Regions from separate parts of the Cupriavidus sp. GW821-FHT07C08 genome, predicted to be linked through region 2. Evidence: predicted binding sites of a transcription regulator. Region 2 holds the regulator's gene; each other region holds the start of a gene.

Region 1 (6,015 bases), on a different contig from region 2:
ATGGCAGGACCTGGAGAACACTGTCGCGCGCCTGCGCGCGATGCCTGCCCACTAGGACCAACGCAGACCCTGCGGGGCCGGCTCGCCGCGCCTTCCGCATCCACGCTGACCGCACTTACGCCGTGCCTGGCAAGGCGCTTCGCCACCGGGCGGGGAGACGTGCATTCCCGCGCCGGCGCCACGCGCGGGAAAACCCCGAGGAGGGAAACCGCAATTCGGCCTTGCCCGCCAGTTTCATGTAGCTTACGCTGAACGATCATGTAGTGCGCACTACATGAGTGCCGCGTGGCCCGCAGCAGTGCCTCCCCGCACAAGGACGGCGCGCCGCAAGCGGCAGACGAGACAACAAAACTAAAAGATTGGCCCTTTACATCACCGGAAGCGCTGGCCCGGGGCTTGCATAGTCCCCCGCAGCGCCGACCGGGAGGCCGGGCCTGGACCAACCAAGGGTAGACAACAAGGAGTGACTATGTCGTATCAGAACCAAGCAGGTGTCGCGAGCGTGCTACCGGGTTAGTTCCAGCCTCGCCAATTGGAGTACTCACCACGTTTCGTTGCAATTCGGTGCGATTGCCCCGGTGCGATCATCACGCATTAGTCAGTACCGTCTGGCCCTGCTTCGATAAACGTGTGCGTCCGAGTTCAAGAACCAGCCTATAAAGACAGGTAGACAACATGTCGTCATCAATTTCATCCATGGCAACAACGACCATCCCGGAAGTCACGCTAGGCTCGGCCCCGCAGCCCAGCGCGCGGGGAGCATCGTCTCAAACCATCACGATCGAGCAAGGCATCCGCGCGGCCGGCGTCGGCCGGTTCCAGTATCGGCTCTTTGTCATCTTCGGCCTGGTCTGGCTGGCTGACGCGATGCAGGTGCTGTCGATCGGCTTCACCGCGCCGTCGATTGCGTCGACCTTTGGCATTCCCGTACCGACCGCTCTGCAGACCGGGACGATGTTCTTTGTCGGCATGCTGATCGGCGCTTTCGTGTTCGGCCGGCTGGCTGACAGGATCGGCCGCCGGCCCGTGCTGATGATGGCGGTGGTCATCGACGCCATCTGCGGTGTCGCTTCCGCTTTCGCACCGGACTTCCAGTGGCTGCTGTTGCTGCGTTTCCTGACCGGCATCGGCGTCGGCGGCACGCTACCCGTTGACTACACCATGATGGCCGAGTTCCTGCCCTCGGACCGGCGCGGCCGCTGGCTGGTGCTGCTGGAGTCGTTCTGGGCCGTCGGCACGATCCTGCTCGCCATTCTTGCGCTCATCGCCGTGTCGCGAGGCGATGATGCCTGGCGGCTGATCTTCCTCGTCACGGGCATCCCCGCCCTGGTCGGCGTGGTGTTCCGGTTCTTTGTTCCCGAGTCTCCGCTCTACCTGAATAAATCGGGACGCTCGGCCGAGGCACGCGCGGTGCTGCAGCGTGTCGCCACCGCCAATCGCGTGTCCGTGGAAATCGGCAACCTGGAGCCGCAGCCGATGGAGCGCAAGTCGGTCTTTGCGCTGTTCGCGCGCGGATGCCGGCGCCGCACCATCTGCCTGCTTGCCGCCTGGGCGCTGATCTCGATCGCCTACTACGGCGTCTTCGTTTATCTGCCGGTCAAGCTGGCGGGCCAGGGCTTTGGCTTCATGCGTGGCCAGGTCTTCCTGATCGTGCTCGCGCTGGTGCAGCTTCCCGGGTTCGCGCTGGCCGCGCACGGCGTCGAGCGCTGGGGCCGCAAGCCGACCCTGATCGGCTTCCTGCTGCTCAGCGCTGCAGGTTGCATGCTCTATAGCCTGGGCCAGTCCACCGCGCTTATCGTCGGCTCGACCCTGCTGATGAGCTTCTCGCTCCTCGGTACCTGGGGCGCGCTCTACGCCTTCACGCCCGAGGTGTACCCGACCGACCTGCGCGCCAGCGGGATGGGCACTGCCGGCGCGATGGCGCGCTTTGGCGGCCTGTTTGCGCCTTCGATCATTGCACCGATCATGGCCAGCCAGTTCACCCTTGCCCTGGCGCTGCTTTCGTCATTTCTTGCCGTGGCGGCAATCGCCATCTACATGGTGGATATCGAGTCGAAGAATCGCGCGCTTGACTAGCGCAAGGCACCGCCGGCCGCTCCCGGCAGTTCAGGGAGCCCGCCGGCGGCTGGCGTGGGCGGGTCTCGAAAGCGAAGCCACGGGCAGGGCGGCCCGCTTCCATTACAATCCGGCTGCAACGGCGCGGCGCGCTGGTCGACCCGATCTCGCCGCCCGCTTCACCTGCTTGTCCCTATCCCGCCGAGCCCTAGCCGCCAGCCATGAAACAAGATCCGCGCTTTCCCAACCTGTTCATCCTCGACCACCCGCTGATCCAGCACAAGCTTTCGCACATGCGCGACAAGGAAACGTCGACGCGCACCTTCCGCGAGCTGCTGCGCGAGATCACGCTGCTGATGGGCTACGAGATCACCCGCAACCTGCCGTTGACCACGCGCCGCATCGAAACGCCGCTGGTGGAGCTGGATGCGCCGGTGATCGCCGGCAAGAAGCTGACCATCGTGCCGGTGCTGCGCGCGGGCGTGGGCATGAGCGACGGCCTGGTCGAGCTGATCCCGTCGGCGCGCATCGGCCATATCGGCGTGTACCGCGACGAGCAGCACCGCCCGGTGGAATACCTGGTGCGTCTGCCCGACCTGGAAGACCGCAGCTTCATCCTGTGCGACCCGATGGTGGCCACGGGCTACTCCGCCGCGCACGCGGTGGAGGTGCTCAAGCGCCGCGGGGTCAAGGACGAGGCCATCACCTTCGTTGCGCTGGTGGCGGCCCCGGAGGGCGTGGAAGTGTTCCAGAAGGCGCATCCGGGGGTCAAGCTGTTCGTCGCCTCGCTGGACAGCCACCTGGACGGCGATGCCTATATCGTGCCGGGCCTGGGCGATGCGGGCGACCGCCTGTTCGGCACCAAGAACTGAGTGGTACGGCGGCGGGCTGGCTTGGCTCTTGACCGGCCTCAATAGTCCGCGCCACAGGGCTCCCTACACTGGCGGCAAGCGCCGGCGAGACCTCGCCGGCCGCCATCGCCAACGCAATGGGAGCCAAGCATGGAAGCCTTCAAGATCCTGTTCAGTACCAGCACCGGCCTGATGAGCCTGGGCGTGATCGTCTTCATCATCGGCATGGGGTGGTTCTTTGCGCGGATGTTCGCGCGCAAGATGTGCGAGGACGCGGCAGCGGCCAAGGCGCAGCAACAGGCGCAGCGCCACTAAGGAAAAGGGCCGCATCGCGCGGCCCTTTCCGTCATTCCGTCAGCCGTCTTTACTTCTTCTTACCCAGCAGGCTGCCCAGCACACCGCGGATCAGTTCGCGGCCGACCTGCGACCCCACCGTGCGCGCGGCCGACTTGGCCATCGACTCCAGGATCGAATCGCCGCGGCCGGTCTTGCCGGTGCCCTTGGTCAGCGTGCCGAAGATCTCGCCGGCCGTACCGAGCCAGCCGCTGTCCTGCTCACCCGCCGGCTGCCCCGCCGGCGCGCCGCCAGCGCCCTTGCCGTTGCCATTGCCGGCCGTCGCCACGCTGCCGCGCAGCTTTTCATAGGCGGATTCGCGGTCCACGGTTTTCTCATAGGTGCCCGCCACCAGCGAACTGGCGATCAGCTGCTTGCGCTCTTCCTCCGTCGCCGGGCCGATGCGGCTGCCCGGTGCCAGCACCCAGGCGCGCTCGGTCACGCAGGGCGTGCCCTTGGCGTCCAGGAACGATACCAGCGCCTCGCCCACGCCCAGTTCACTGATCGCGGTTTCCAGGTCCAGCCTGGGGTTGGCGCGCATGGTGGTGGCCGCCACCTTGACCGCCTTCTGGTCGCGCGGGGTAAAGGCGCGCAGCGCATGCTGCACGCGGTTGCCCAGCTGGCCCAGCACGGTGTCGGGGATGTCGATCGGGTTCTGCGTGACGAAGTACACGCCCACGCCCTTGGAGCGCACCAGCCGCACCACCTGCTCGATCTTGTCGAGCAGCGCCTTGGGTGCATCGTTAAAGAGCAGGTGGGCCTCGTCGAAGAAGAACACCAGCTTGGGCTTGTCCAGGTCGCCGGCCTCGGGCAGCTTCTCGAACAGCTCGGACAGCATCCACAGCAGGAAAGTGGCGTACAGGCGCGGCGCGTTCATCAGCTTGTCGGCGGCCAGGATATTGACCACGCCCTGGCCCTTCTCGGTCTGGATGAAGTCTTCCAGGTTCAGCATCGGCTCGCCGAAGAAGACATCCCCGCCCTGCGATTCCAGCGCGATCAGCCCGCGCTGGATGGCGCCGATCGAGGCGGCCGAGATATTGCCGTACTCGGTGGTGAACTGGCTGGCGTTGTCGCCGACGTACTGCAGCATGGCGCGCAGGTCCTTGGCGTCGAGCAGCAGCAGGCCGTTGGCGTCGGCAATGCGGAACACCAGGTTCAGCACGCCCTGCTGGGTGTCGTTCAGCTCCAGCATGCGCGACAGCAGCAGCGGGCCCATGTGCGAGACCGTGGCGCGCACCGGATGGCCCTTCTCGCCGAACACGTCCCACAGCGTGGTCGGGCACGCGCCCCATGCCGGCTCCGGCAGGTTCAGGTCGGCCAGGCGCTGCTTGAGCTTGTCGGACGCCTGGCCGGCCTGCGAGATGCCGGTCAGATCACCTTTGACGTCCGCCATGAAGACCGGCACGCCCAGGCGCGAGAAGCCCTGCGCCAGCGTCTGCAGCGTGACGGTCTTGCCGGTGCCGGTGGCGCCGGTGATCAGCCCATGCCGGTTGCCCATCTGCGGCAGCAGCACCAGTTCATGTTCGGCATTCTTGGCGATGAGGATGGGGTCGGCCATGATGTTCCTGGGTTCCGTAAGCGTCTGATAGCGTCTGATGGGATCTGGTGGATCCGGGCGGCGCGGGCAGGCCCGCGTGATAAAATCCTGGGCTGATTATAGCCAGCCGCCAGGCATATCCGTCACCTGGCGCGCGCTGTCCGAGGGCTTTGCCACCCCGGCCACGGCGTGCATGGCGACCCCGCACAACATCACCGCAGATCACCGCATTCCGCTTCGGAGAGAATCATGGCCGGTCACTCGAAATGGGCCAATATCAAACACAAGAAGGCCGCCGCTGACGCCAAGCGCGGCAAGATCTGGACCCGCCTGATCAAGGAAATCACCGTCGCCGCCAAGCTCGGCGGCGGCGATGTCGACTCCAACCCGCGCCTGCGCCTGTCGATTGACAAGGCCATGGACGCGAACATGCCCAAGGACAACATCCAGCGCGCCATCCAGCGCGGCGTGGGCGGCATGGAAGGCGCCAACTACGAAGAAATCCGCTACGAGGGCTACGGCCTGGCCGGCGCGGCGATCATCGTCGACTGCCTGACCGACAACCGCACCCGCACCGTGGCCGAAGTGCGCCATGCGTTCTCCAAGCACGGCGGCAACATGGGCACCGAAGGTTCGGTGGCGTTCATGTTCACCCACTGCGGCCAGTTCCTGTATGCCCCCGGCACGCCGGAAGACAAGCTGATGGAAGCCGCGCTGGAAGCCGGCGCCGACGATGTCGTCACCAACGACGACGGCTCGATCGAAGTCACCTGCCCGCCCAACGATTTCTCTGCGGTCAAGGCCGCGCTGGAAGCCGCCGGCTTCAAGGCGGAAGTGGCCGACGTGGTGATGAAGCCGCAGAACGAAGTCAGCTTCAGCGGCGACGACGCGCTCAAGATGCAGAAACTGCTCGACGCCCTGGAAAACCTGGACGACGTGCAGGAAGTCTTCACCAACGCGGTGATCGAAGACTAAGCTGCAACAAGCCCCCATCGGCGGCGACCCGGACACAGCCCAGGCCGCCGCCTCTTAGTATGTGTTTCTTTTCTGGCAGTGATCATGAAAGTATTGGTTGTCGGCTCGGGTGGACGTGAACACGCGCTGGCCTGGAAATTGGCCCAGTCCCCCAAGGTGCAGGTGGTGTACGTCGCGCCGGGCAACGGCGGGACCGCTCTCGACAAGCGCCTGCAGAATGTTCCGCTGACCGATCCCGAGGTCATCGCCGCCTTTGCCGAGCGC
Region 2 (6,015 bases):
GATATCCGCGACGGCCTGCAGTACGAGTGCATCGGCTGCGGCGCCTGCATCGACGCCTGCAACCAGGTCATGGACAAGATGGACTATCCGCGCGGCCTGATCCGGTACACCTCGGAAAACGCGATGCGCAAGGCCTTGTCCGCGGCGGCATCGCGCAAGCGCCTGCTGCGTCCGCGCGTCATCATCTATTCCGTGATCTGGGTGGTGCTGCTGGGCGGCTTCATGGCGTCGATCGCGCTGCGCACGCCGCTGAAGGTCGACATCATCCGCGACCGTGGTGCGCTCGGCCGTGAAGTGGAAGGCCGCTGGATCGAGAACGTCTATCGCCTGCAGCTGATCAACACCACCGAAGCGCCGATGAAGATCAGCGTGCGCGCCGACAGCGACGAGCTGAAGAACCTGAAGGTGGAGTACGACAAGCAGGCCGAATCGCTGGCGCCGACGTCCAACCGGTTGCTGCCGATCCGGATCCGCGTGCCGATCGAGGCCGCGGCGCGGGGCACGCACAAGATCAACGTGACAGTGACGAGCGAAGGCACGGAGCGGGGGCAGGCCGAAATCCGGCAATCCACCAGTTTCATCGTGCCGCGCGATTTGTGAAGCTAGGCAGACGCGGACTTAGTCGTCAAGATGAAGGGGGCAAGATGAGTCAGCAAGGCAATCCGTGGTGGAAGGAGCCGTGGCCGTGGCTATTGATGAGCGGCCCGCTGGTGGCGATGGTGGCGTGCGGCGTGACGATCTGGCTGGCGTCCACGCATCCGGACATGCCGGTGCAGGGTGCAACGCGCCATGGCCTGGTGGTGGAGAAGGCCGATGCCGCGCCGCCCAAGGCTGCCGCAGCGAGGCAGCCATGAGGTTGCGCTGGCTGATGTGGGTACTCTGGCCGGCGTTCCTGATGGCTGGCTTTGCGACCGCGACGGTGTTTTCGGTGGTGGATCCCGGTGACCTGAACTTCTTCGGCCAGCCGATCGAAGCGTCCCGCGAATCGGTCTACACCATCGGCTTCCTGATGGCCTGGGTGTTCTGCGCGTTGTCCAGCGGACTGACGCTCTACACCATGCCGACGCGGCTCAGCGATACCGACGAACTGGAATGAGCGGACTGGCGTGAGGTCTGCGCTGCCATGGCCGGATGCGGCACTGGCAGCGCTTGGCCGCTTAGCAGGAGCGGCTGTAGAGTTGCTTGATGCCGTCGATGTCCACCAGCTTGACGTGGCGCTGGCGAATCTGGATCAGGCCGGCTTCGGCAAAGCGGGAGAACAGGCGGCTGACGGTTTCGAGCTTCAGGCCCAGGTAGCTGCCGATCTCTTCGCGGCTCATGCGCATCACGAACTCGGACGCCGAATAGCCGCGCGCAGACAGGCGCTCAGAGAGGTTGATCAGGAAGGCGGCAAGGCGTTCCTCGGCGCGCATCGAGCCCAGCGTGACCAGCATCAGCTGGTCGTGCGTGATTTCCTTGCCCATCAGGCGCAGGAACTGCTGTTGCAGCGATGGCAGGTCTGCCGACAGGGCCTGCAGTTCGCTCATGCGGACCACGCAGACTTCGGTATCTTCCAGCGCGGCGGCATCGGAGGCATGCTGCATCTCGCCCAGCCCGTCGAGACCGACGATTTCGCCGGGCAGGTGGAAGCCGGTAATCTGCGAGCGGCCGTCTTCAGTGGTGACGTGGGTCTTGAGCGTGCCAAAGCGCACGGCATAGACCGCGGTGAGCGGATCGCCCATGCGATACAGGGTTTCACCCTTGTGCACACGGATGCGTTCCTGTACCAGCGTGTCCATCTTGGCGAGGTCTTGCTGCGACATGCCGACCGGAAGGCACAGCTGCCCCATTGCACAGGTGGAGCAGCGGGGCGACATCTCGGTAATGGGAATGGAGGTGAGCAATTGGAACCTGCTAGAAATGGCAGCGAGGGCGCGATTAGGACATTTTACCGTGCGATGTGATGCGGTAGGGAGTAAGAATTGACATTTGGCGTGCTGATCAGCGTTTTTCTGCTGGCTTTGCTTGGCGGGGTCCACTGCGCCGCCATGTGCGGCGGCGTGGCGCTGGCCGTGGAGCAACGCCGCGGCGAGACGGCGACGATCAGTCTGGTGCCCAGCCGCGCCGCCTGGCTGGGCGAGTTGCTGATTATGCACCTGGGCCGGATCTCGACCTATATGCTGCTCGGTGCCGCGCTAGGCGCGATCGGTGCGTCGGCGTGGAAGCAGGACTACCTGCCGGTGCAGCGCTGGCTGTTCGGGGCGGGCAGCGTCATGTTGCTGTGGTCGGGCTGGCGGTTGCTGCGCGGCAATACTTTTACTGTCAACTGGCTGGAGCGCCTGGCGGCGCGCGCCAGCGCAGCGGTGGCGCGGCGGCTGGGTGGCCTGGCAGGCGCCATGCCGCCGTTTGTGCGGGCGCGCGGCGGCATGGCGCGGCGTTATGGCATGGGCGTGGCGTGGGGGCTGGTGCCGTGCGGCATGGTCTATGGGGCGCTTACGCTGGCGCTGCTGGCGGGCAACGCGGCGTCCGGCGCACTCGTGATGGGCGTGTTCGGGCTCGGCACGCTGCCTAACCTGCTGGTGCTTTCCGGCCTATCGGGCTACTTGCGTACGCTGTCGCGACGTCCCCGCGTGCGCCTTGGGGCCGGCCTGGCGGTGATGGCGTTCGGCGGCCTTGGCATTGCGCGAGCGGTGCTGCTGCCACATTCGCTGGCCGAGCATGGATTCTGCCTGGTGTTCTGAGGCGCCGGCGCCGCCCGGACAACGGATGATGGTTGCAGGCGGGGGCGGGAATGCCATACAATCGCCAACATTGCGGTATCGCGCGGCGTAATATGAGCCGCGGTAAGCAGCGGGCGAGCAGCGCCAGGCGGCCTTCCTACCAGAAGGCGCGTTCAGGGCAGGGGAAGCGGAAGGTTTTCGATGCCCGTCCCGTCCCCGCAGTCCATCCGGTTCAAAAGATCTGGTTCAAAAGTCCGGCTGGCACTGCGGTGTTGGCGATGCCGGCCTTGCTCCCGATACCCGTTTTTCTTGCGTCCGAGGCCTTCAGTTCGCTGACAGCGACGTCCGATATGTGCGGGCGCGCTACGCAAGAGGTTTGCTGGCCGATCCATAACGGCACGCGAACGATCTCCTGCCGGAATGACCCGGCAATTCGATGCAAAGATAGGGAAGTGCACGGCTTGGATGCAGCAGGTATCCGGCTAGCTGCGCAATGAGATGGCGGTGGCTTTCGTACCGCTGTATCCAAAATCTCCGGTGCCCCGGATCCGTCCGGGAGCAGGTGCAAAGACAGGCTGCACACCATCAACATGAATACCCAAGAGGCGAAGATCGTCCTCGAGACGGCGCTGATCTGCGCGCAGGAACCGTTGCGCGTCAATGATCTGCGGCGGCTGTTTGACGATGACGTCGGCGCAGACACCATCCGCGTGCTGCTTGATGAACTGCGCCAGGACTGGCGGCCGCGCGGCGTGGAACTGGTGGCCCTGGCCAGCGGCTGGCGCTTCCAGAGCCGGCCGGAAATGCGTGAATACCTCGATCGGCTGAATCCCGAAAAGCCGCCAAAATATTCGCGCGCCGTGATGGAAACACTGGCGATCATTGCCTACCGGCAGCCGGTGACCCGCGGCGATATCGAGGAAATCCGCGGCGTGACGGTCAGCACGGAAGTGGTCAAGAAGCTTGAGGACCGCAGCTGGATCGAGGTGATCGGACACCGCGACGTGCCGGGCAGGCCGGCGCTGTATGCGACCACCAAGGCATTCCTGGACGATCTTGGCCTGCGTACGCTGGATGAGCTGCCGCCGCTGGAAGACGCCCAGGCGCAGGCGCAGGCAACCCTGCTTGAACAGCAGGCCATCAATTTTGAAGACCTGGCTGCAAACAAGGCAGCCAGTGCCGACGAAGAAGCATTTGCCGACCCCGCCGCGCAGGCAGCGGATGTGGCCGAAGCATCCGTCGCAAACGAAGCCGGGACGACCGACCCGGTCAACCAAGGCGCCAATGGCTTTGACGTGCAACCGCTGCAAGCTGCAGCCGACGATGCCGCCGAGGCCGCTTCCACCGAACCAGCCGCACCCAATCCGGACGGGGCGCGGGGCGATTTGCCGGACAACGGCACCCCGCCGCACCCGAGCGAGCACGACGAGCGCGTGCCGAACTGAACAACATGCAACATCCGATAGTGAATATCTTGTCTGATTCCGTTGAGCAAGACACCCGCAATGCGGGCGCACCCGCCGACACCGGCGCCGCAGAACCCGGATCGGGCAGCGAAGCCGCGCCCCGCCGCAAGGGGCTGCGCCGCGGGCTGAGGAACCTGGTGGCATCGCGCCGCCAGGCAACGCAGGACCGCGGCGAGGGCGCCGAAGGCGCCAGCGCCGGCGGCCAGGCCGATGCCGGTGAAGCGGGCGCCGCACAGGCGGCGGGCGGCGCGCGCGGTGGCCAGCGCGGCCGCGGCAAGCGCAAGACGGGGCAGGGCGAGGGCGGCCAGAGCAGCCAGGGCGGCCAGGGCACCAGCAAGGCAGACAAGGTGGACCGCGCGGCCAGGGCCGAAGGCACCGACAAGCCCGAGCAGCCCGGCCGCAAGCGCAAGCCGGTCCAGCGCTCAGGCAAGGCGGCGGCGCCGGGCGAGGCGCAGGGCGCCGGCGCGCGGCAGCAGGGCCGCCGCAAGGATGGCGGCAAGCCGCAGGCGCCCCGCAAGGGCCAGGGCGGCGGGGACAAGACCGCGGCGAGCAGCGAAGACCTGTTCCGCTTCGTGATCTCCGAGCAGTACGACACCGAAGACACCGTCATTCCGCGCACCAAGGCCAAGCCGGTGCGCGAGCTGTCGGCTGACGACGACGCGCCCAAGCTGCACAAGGTGCTGGCCGAGGGCGGGCTGGGCTCGCGCCGCGAGATGGAAGAACTGATCCTGCAGGGCCGCGTTTCGGTCAACGGCCTGCCGGCCCATATCGGCCAGCGCATCCTGCCGGCGGACCAGGTCCGCGTGAACGGCAAGCTGATCCACCGCAAGGTGTCGACCAAGCCGCCGCGCGTGCTGCTGTACCACAAGCCCGCCGGCGAGATCGTCAGCCAGTCCGATCCGGAAGGCCGTCCGACCGTGTTCGACAGCCTGCCGCGCATCAAGTCCGGCAAGTGGGTCGCGGTGGGCCGCCTGGACTTCAATACCGAAGGCCTGCTGATCTTTACCACCTCGGGTGACATTGCCAACCGCTTCATGCACCCGCGCTACGGCGTGGAGCGCGAATACGCGGTACGCACGCTGGGCGAGCTGGCCGAGGCCGACCGCCAACGCCTGCTGCACGGCATCAAGCTCGATGACGGCGAAGCCAACTTCCTGCGCATTGCCGACGGCGGTGGCGAAGGCGTCAACCAGTGGTACCACGTGGCCCTGACCGAAGGCCGCAACCGTGAGGTGCGCCGCATGTTCGAGGCGGTCGGGCTGACCGTGTCGCGCCTGATCCGCACCCGCTACGGCCAGTTCCTGCTGCCGCGCGGCCTCAAGCGCGGCCGCTGGCAGGAAGTCGAGCCCAATGACGTCAAGGCGCTGATGGCCGGTGTCGGCCTGAAGGTGCCCGGCAAGGGCGAGCAGGCCCCCAAGGGCGCCACCAAGGTGGGCGGGCGCAAGCAGCGCACCGAAGCCGCGATTGCCGGCATGCCGATGCCCACGGGCATGGACGGCCTGCCGCGTTTCGACCAGGGCGGTGCCCGGGGCGGTGGCAGCGGCCGCAGCAGCCAGCCGGATCCGATGAAGACCTCGATGGGCTATATCAGCCACGGGCCCACGTTGCTGACCTCGCACGCGGCCAACCTGGGCGGCGGGCGCGGCACTGGCGCACGCCAGGGGCGCGGTGGCACCGGCATGGGCGGCATGGGTGGCATGCGCGGTCAGGGTGGCCAGGGCGGTCTGGGCGGCCAGGGTCAGGGCAAGCCGCGTCGTGGCGGTGGCGAAGCCAACGGCAATGTGATGCCGAAGGCGTCGAAGCCGGGCGGTAACCGTTCCCCGCGCGGAGGCACTGGCGGTGGCGGTGGC
Region 3 (6,015 bases), on a different contig from region 2:
ACATGGGCTTCATCCACGATATCCGCAAGATCCTCAACGTGCTGCCGGCCAAGCGCCAGAACCTGCTGTTCTCGGCGACGTTCTCGGACGATATCCGCGCGCTGGCCGACCGCCTGCTGAACAACCCCGCCTCGATCGAGGTGGCGCGGCGCAATACCACGGCCGAGACCGTGGACCAGCGCGTCTACCCGGTGGACCGCGAGCGCAAGCGTGAACTGCTGGCCCACCTGGTGCGCCAGCACGACTGGCACCAGGTGCTGGTATTTACGCGCACCAAGCACGGCGCCAACCGCCTGGCCGAGCAGCTGACCAAGGATGGCCTGTCGGCACTGGCGATCCATGGCAACAAGAGCCAGTCGGCGCGCACGCGCGCGCTGTCGGAATTCAAGTCCGGCACGCTGCGGCTGCTGGTGGCAACCGATATCGCCGCGCGCGGCATCGACATCGACCAGCTGCCGCACGTGGTCAACTTCGACCTGCCCAACGTGCCCGAGGACTATGTGCACCGCATCGGCCGTACCGGCCGCGCCGGCGCCGAGGGCGAAGCGATCTCGCTGGTCTGCGTGGACGAGATTGCGCTGCTGCGCGATATCGAACGCCTGATCAAGCGCAAGCTCGAGCAGACCGTGCTGCCGGGCTTCGAGGTCGACCCGAGCATCGCGCCCGAGCCGATCCAGAAGGGCCGCCAACAGCGTGGCGGTGGTGGCCAGGGGCAAGGACAAAGCCAGGGCCGCGGACGCGCCCAGGCGCGTCCGGCCGGCAGCGAAGGCGAGGGCGCCCAGCGCCAGCGCCCGGCGCGTGAAGCGCAGGCTGCGCCGCGTCAAGCCCAGGGCGGCCAGCCGCGCACGCGCGCTGCCGAAGGCGGCCAGCGCGGCAACGGTGCGGCCAACGGCAACCGTGGCGGCCAGCCCGCCGGCGGCGCGCGCAATCCCGCACCGCGCCGCGACGGCCAGGAGCCGGCGCGCCAGCAGCGGACCGCGGCGCAACCCGCACGCCAGCCGCACGACGCGGCACCGGCACCGGCGCGCAATCGCCGTCCGGCGCCGCAGGCCGCGCTGCTCGGCGGCAACCGCAAGCCGGCGCGCTGAGCGGATCAGGGCTGACACCATGCACGCGTCCGACGCCCCGGCCGACCCCGGCGTTCCCTACGCCGGCCTGACGCCGGAGCTGATGCTGGATGCGCTGGAAGGCGCCGGCCTGCGCCCCGACGGGCGCCTGCTGGCGCTCAACAGCTACGAGAACCGCGTCTGGCAGCTGGGCATCGAGGATGCCCCGCCCGTCATCGCCAAGTTCTACCGTCCGGGCCGCTGGACCGACGCGGCCATCCTGGAAGAACACGCCTTTGTGCAGCAGCTGGCCGATGCCGAGATCCCGGCCGTGCCGGCCATGGTGCTGGCACCGGGCGAGTCTGGCACGCTGCTGCATCACGCCGGCTTTCGCTTCGCGGTATTCCCCCGCTGCGGCGGCCGCGAGCCCGCGCTGGACCGTTCCGACACGCTGACCTGGCTCGGCCGCTTTATCGGCCGCATCCACGCGCTGGGGGCGACGCAGCCCTACCAGGCCCGCCCGGCGCTGGATCTGGAAACCTTCGGCGTTGCCCCGCGCGACTGGCTGCTTGCCAGCGGCTGCATTCCCGCCGACCTGCTGCCCGCGTGGCAATCGGTGACGGACCTGGCGCTGGACGGCGTGCGCCGCTGCTATGAGCGCGCCGGCGAGGTGCGCCTGCTGCGCACCCACGGCGACTGCCATCGCGGCAATGTGCTGTGGATCGACGAGGACGACGCGCGCGGCGGCACCCATGGCGCGCCGGGCCCGCACTTCGTGGATTTCGACGACAGCCGCATGGCGCCGGCGATCCAGGACATCTGGATGCTGCTGGAGGGCGACCGCGCGGCCATGCAGGACCAGCTGGCCGACATCGTTGCCGGCTATGAAGACTTCGCCGAATTCCAGCCGCGCGAACTGTGGCTGGTGGAAGCGCTGCGCACGCTGCGGCTGCTGCACTACAGCGCCTGGCTGGCCAGCCGCTGGGCCGACCCGGCCTTTCCGGCCGCGTTCCCGTGGTTCGGCACCGCGCGCTACTGGCAGGACCGCATCCTGGAGCTGCGCGAACAGGTGGCGCTGATGGACGAAGCGCCCCTGTGGGGCGCCTGAGGTCTACCGGACGGCGCCGCCAGGGCGCCGGTATTCCGCCGCTTTGCTCAGCTCTTCTTTTCCGGCGCCTTGACCAGCAGCACCGGGCATTCGGCCTGCGCCAGCACGCGGCCCGCGACTGAACCGATCACCGCATCGAAGAACGAACCCCGGCCATGCGTGCCCATCACGATGGCCGCGGCGTCGACCGAGCGCGCACAGGCGACGATGCGCTCCGGCGCGAAGCCATGCAGCGGGTGCCGCTCGAATGGCACCTTGGCTGCGGACAGGATGTCGCAGACCGCCGCCATGGCCTTGTCGCTGGCCTCCTTGTGCCAGTCGTCGATGGTTTCCTTGCTGACAAAGGCGCGCACCTGGCCGCTCACTTCCGGCGCCACATGCACGACATGCACGGTGAAGCCGCTCTGCAGCAACTTGCCTTCGGCGATAAAACGGGCCGCGGCGTCGCTGAAGGCCGAGCCGTCGGTGGCGAGCACGATATTGGTCATGTTGGGAATCTCCTGGATGGGGGCTGTCGGCAGGCGGTGCGCCATGAGGCGGCACCGCCACTGGAACCATCATGGCACCTAGTGTCCTGCCAGGACCCGATTTAGATCAAGTCGGATCGGATTTATCCGATCCCGCCGTGCGATAGCCGGCCGCTGACGGATTCCGTCAATCCGGCTGAAGCATTTGGCCATTGCCCCGTCAACGCGGCGGCGCGTAGCATGCTCCCGAGCCCCGCGGCAGGCATTGGCACGCCCGCGCTGCCGCAGGCACGGCCCATCCCATACCAATTCAATGCAAGCTGCCCCTCGCCATGGCGCGGGCGGGCGGCGATTCCGGAGACGACGATCATGAGTGAGCGTGGCAACCTGCTGCCCCTGCGCGGTATCAAGGTAGTGGAATTCGAAGGCATCGGCCCCGGCCCGTTGTGCGGCGCGATGCTGGCCGGCCTGGGCGCCGAGGTCACGCTGGTGACCCGCCCGGTCGCGCCGGATGCCCGCCGCATCCTGCGCGGCCAGCCCGTGCCGCCTGAGATGGAGCTGGAGCACGGCAAGCGCGTGGTGCAACTGAACCTGAAGTCGCCGCAAGACGTGGCCGCCGCGCTGGACCTGGTGGCCGGCGCCGACGCGCTGATCGAAGGGTTGCGCCCGGGTGCGATGGAGCGCCTCGGCCTGGGCCCGAAGGCATGCCATGCGCGCAATCCGCGCCTGGTCTACGGCCGCATGACCGGCTGGGGCCAGACCGGCCCGCTGTCGCAGAGCGCCGGCCACGACCTCAACTACATCGCGCTGACCGGCCTCTTGTCGATGGCCGCGCGCGAAGGCTCACTGCCGATGGTGCCGCCGACCGTGGTGGGCGATGCCACCGGCGCGCTTGGCCTGGCATTCGGCATCACCAGCGCCATCCTGAGCGCGCGCGCCAGCGGCGAGGGCTGCGTGGTGGATGCGGCCATCACCGATATCGTCGCCATGCTGGGCTCGCTGGTGCAGGTGTCGCGTGCAGCCGGCACGCTGGGCGGTCCGCAACCCAGCCCCTTCCACGATTCGCCGTTCTATGACGTCTTCCCTTGTGCCGACGGCCGCGCCATCACGCTGGGCGCGCTTGAGCCGCAGTTCTACCGCGAACTGCTCGAGCGGCTCGAGCTGACCGACATCGACCCCGCCGCGCAGTATGACCGCGCCCAGTGGCCAGCGGTGAAGGCGCGCATTGCCGCATGTATCGCAGGCAAGCCCAGCACCCACTGGGAGGCGGTGCTGGGTGGCACCGACGTGTGCTTTGCGCGCGTGCTGACCCTGGACGAGGCCGCGCGCCATCCGCACAACCAGGCACGCGGCACGTATCGGCTGTACCAGCAGGGCGAGCGCGAGGTTCCGCGTTCGGCGCCGGCACCGCGCTTCCTGCCCGCCGGCACGGAATGACCTCGGGCCGCGGCACAGATGCCGCGGCCTCTCGAATCTGCCTGATCGGTTCGGCTACGCTCGCCAACGGCGATACGCCGCAGGAACTGCGCGAGCTGATGGTGCACAGCGCGGTCTACTGCGGGTTCCCCGCGGCGCTGGATGCCAGCCGCAAGCTGACTGAAGTCCTCGACGCTGCCAACGGGTAACGCCGACCGCGGCATCGATACGAAAACAGCGATGCAGAAGAGTCTGACTCTGATGCAGATTTTGCCGCATCTGCGCGGCGAGGATTCGGCGCATCAGGATGTCTCCGGCCCCTTAACCTTGGCACCAGGCCAAGCTATGCAAGTCGTTAAGGAGCCTCAAATTGCATCTCGCGCTGATCGTCGACGAACCCTCCCAGTTCCGCACCTCGCTGTCCGCTGAACTCCGCGCTGAGTTGGACGCCGGTGAAGTACTGGAAATGGACGGCATGCAGGAAGCGTTCCGGCTGGTCCGCGAGCACCGGCCGGGACTGGTGCTGGTCGATGTCGAGTGCTTCGGCAATCCCGGCATCGACTTCGTCCGGCGCGTCTCGGCGACGCTGCCCACCGTGCCCTTGCTGGTACTGTCCGACAGCGACGCCACGCTGGCGTCGGTGCGGGCGCTGCGCGCCGGCGCCCATGGCTTTGTGGTCAAGCAGCGTGGGCTGGCCGAGGTGATGCACGCGGTGCGCGGCGTGCTGAGCGGCTACCTGGTATTTCCCATGCATACGCTGGAGACCGTGCGCCAGATCGGCGAGCAGCGGGAATCGGGCTTCGCGCGGCTGAGCAACCGCGAAATCACCGTCCTGCAGTATCTGGCGCGCGGCCATTCCAACAAGTCGATCGCGGAGCAACTGCTGATCAGCAGCAAGACGGTCAGCACCCACAAGGCCAACATCATGGCCAAGCTCAATGTCGGCTCCCTGGTCGAAATGGTGGACTACGCGCGCCGGCATCAGCTGGTGTGGTGACGCGCACTCCGGGCGGCTTGCCGCACCGTGCCGCCATCGCGGGTAGACTGTGGGCGTGTGTGATGAATCCGAGCTTTCCGCCCGATGCCTCCGACTCTGAATGCCGCCGCGCGCCGCCTGGGCGCTGTCGTGCTTGCCTGTGCCGCCGCGTGCCTGGCCACGCCTGCCTTCGCCAATGAGCCGATGTGGTTTGCGCAGGGCCGTCCGGTGCCGGCTGCGCGCCAGGCCGTCGATGCGCTGGCCGCGGCCGCGGCCGACGGCCTCGATCCGCGCGACTACGACTCTGACGCCTTGCGCCAGGCCGTGGTCCAGGCCGCCAGCGGGCCAGCCCTGCCGCCGGACGCGGCCGCACGCGTGGATGCCGCGCTGAGCGCCGCGATGGAGCGGATGCTGGCAGACCTGCACGGCGGACGCGTCAACCCGCGCGCGGTCCATGCCAACTTTGCCGCACAGGCGGAACGGCCCTTCGATGCCGCCACCTGGCTGCGCGATGCCGTCATGCAGCAGCGGCTGCCCGACGCCATCCGCCAGGCAGCGCCCACCTTCCCGCTCTATGGCACGCTGCGGGAGGCCCTGGCGCGGTATCGCGAGATCGCGAAGCAGCCGGCCTGGGGGCAGCCGCTGCCACCGTTGCCGGGGAGCAAGCTGACGCCGGGCCAGCCCTGGGCCGGTGCCGCGGCGCTGACTGCACGCCTGGTCGCGCTGGGCGACCTGCCCGCCGGCACGCAGGCGCCGGCCCGCTACGAAGGCGCCCTGGTCGGCGGCGTCAAGGCATTCCAGGCGCGCCACGGCCTGGAGGCCGACGGCGTGATCGGCGCGGGCACGCTGGCACAACTCAACCTGCCCATCGCCAGCCGTGTGCGGCAAATCGAACTGACCATGGAGCGGCTGCGCTGGACGCCGCTCGACGGTCCGCGCATGATCGTGGTGAATGTGCCGGAGTTCATGCTGCGCGCCTATGAGATCCGCGACGGCAAGCTC

The links. Region 2 encodes FNR, which switches genes on or off when oxygen is low (the NO sensors DNR and NnrR bind a similar motif). Its sites were predicted from a motif close to TTGATNNNNATCAA; they were not measured.
Region 1: AC07UK_RS19510 (DUF3149 domain-containing protein) is a predicted target of FNR. The motif match lies at 2,956-2,969, and genes of this name have one in related genera.
Region 3: AC07UK_RS24890 (universal stress protein) is a predicted target of FNR. The motif match lies at 2,739-2,752, and genes of this name have one in related genera.

The regions. Positions count from the first base shown of each region.
Region 1 is NZ_JBWKQZ010000015.1:71,025-77,039, reverse strand. Features, by position in the region: gene AC07UK_RS19525 (c-type cytochrome) at 1-55, shown strand, start outside; gene AC07UK_RS19520 (MFS transporter) at 676-2,076, shown strand; gene upp (uracil phosphoribosyltransferase) at 2,277-2,927, shown strand; gene AC07UK_RS19510 (DUF3149 domain-containing protein) at 3,057-3,221, shown strand; gene AC07UK_RS19505 (helicase HerA-like C-terminal domain-containing protein) at 3,271-4,797, opposite strand; gene AC07UK_RS19500 (YebC/PmpR family DNA-binding transcriptional regulator) at 5,026-5,751, shown strand; gene purD (phosphoribosylamine--glycine ligase) at 5,836-6,015, shown strand, end outside.
Region 2 is NZ_JBWKQZ010000001.1:524,001-530,015, reverse strand. Features, by position in the region: gene ccoG (cytochrome c oxidase accessory protein CcoG) at 1-600, shown strand, start outside; gene AC07UK_RS02585 (membrane protein) at 645-854, shown strand; gene AC07UK_RS02580 (hypothetical protein) at 851-1,096, shown strand; gene fnr (fumarate/nitrate reduction transcriptional regulator Fnr) at 1,158-1,883, opposite strand; gene AC07UK_RS02570 (sulfite exporter TauE/SafE family protein) at 1,962-2,720, shown strand; gene scpB (SMC-Scp complex subunit ScpB) at 3,290-4,144, shown strand; gene rluB (23S rRNA pseudouridine(2605) synthase RluB) at 4,150-6,015, shown strand, end outside.
Region 3 is NZ_JBWKQZ010000022.1:47,384-53,398, forward strand. Features, by position in the region: gene AC07UK_RS24880 (DEAD/DEAH box helicase) at 1-1,088, shown strand, start outside; gene AC07UK_RS24885 (serine/threonine protein kinase) at 1,108-2,154, shown strand; gene AC07UK_RS24890 (universal stress protein) at 2,202-2,642, opposite strand; gene AC07UK_RS24895 (CaiB/BaiF CoA transferase family protein) at 2,991-4,058, shown strand; gene AC07UK_RS24900 (carboxymuconolactone decarboxylase family protein) at 4,055-4,246, shown strand; gene AC07UK_RS24905 (LuxR C-terminal-related transcriptional regulator) at 4,408-5,034, shown strand; gene AC07UK_RS24910 (L,D-transpeptidase family protein) at 5,119-6,015, shown strand, end outside.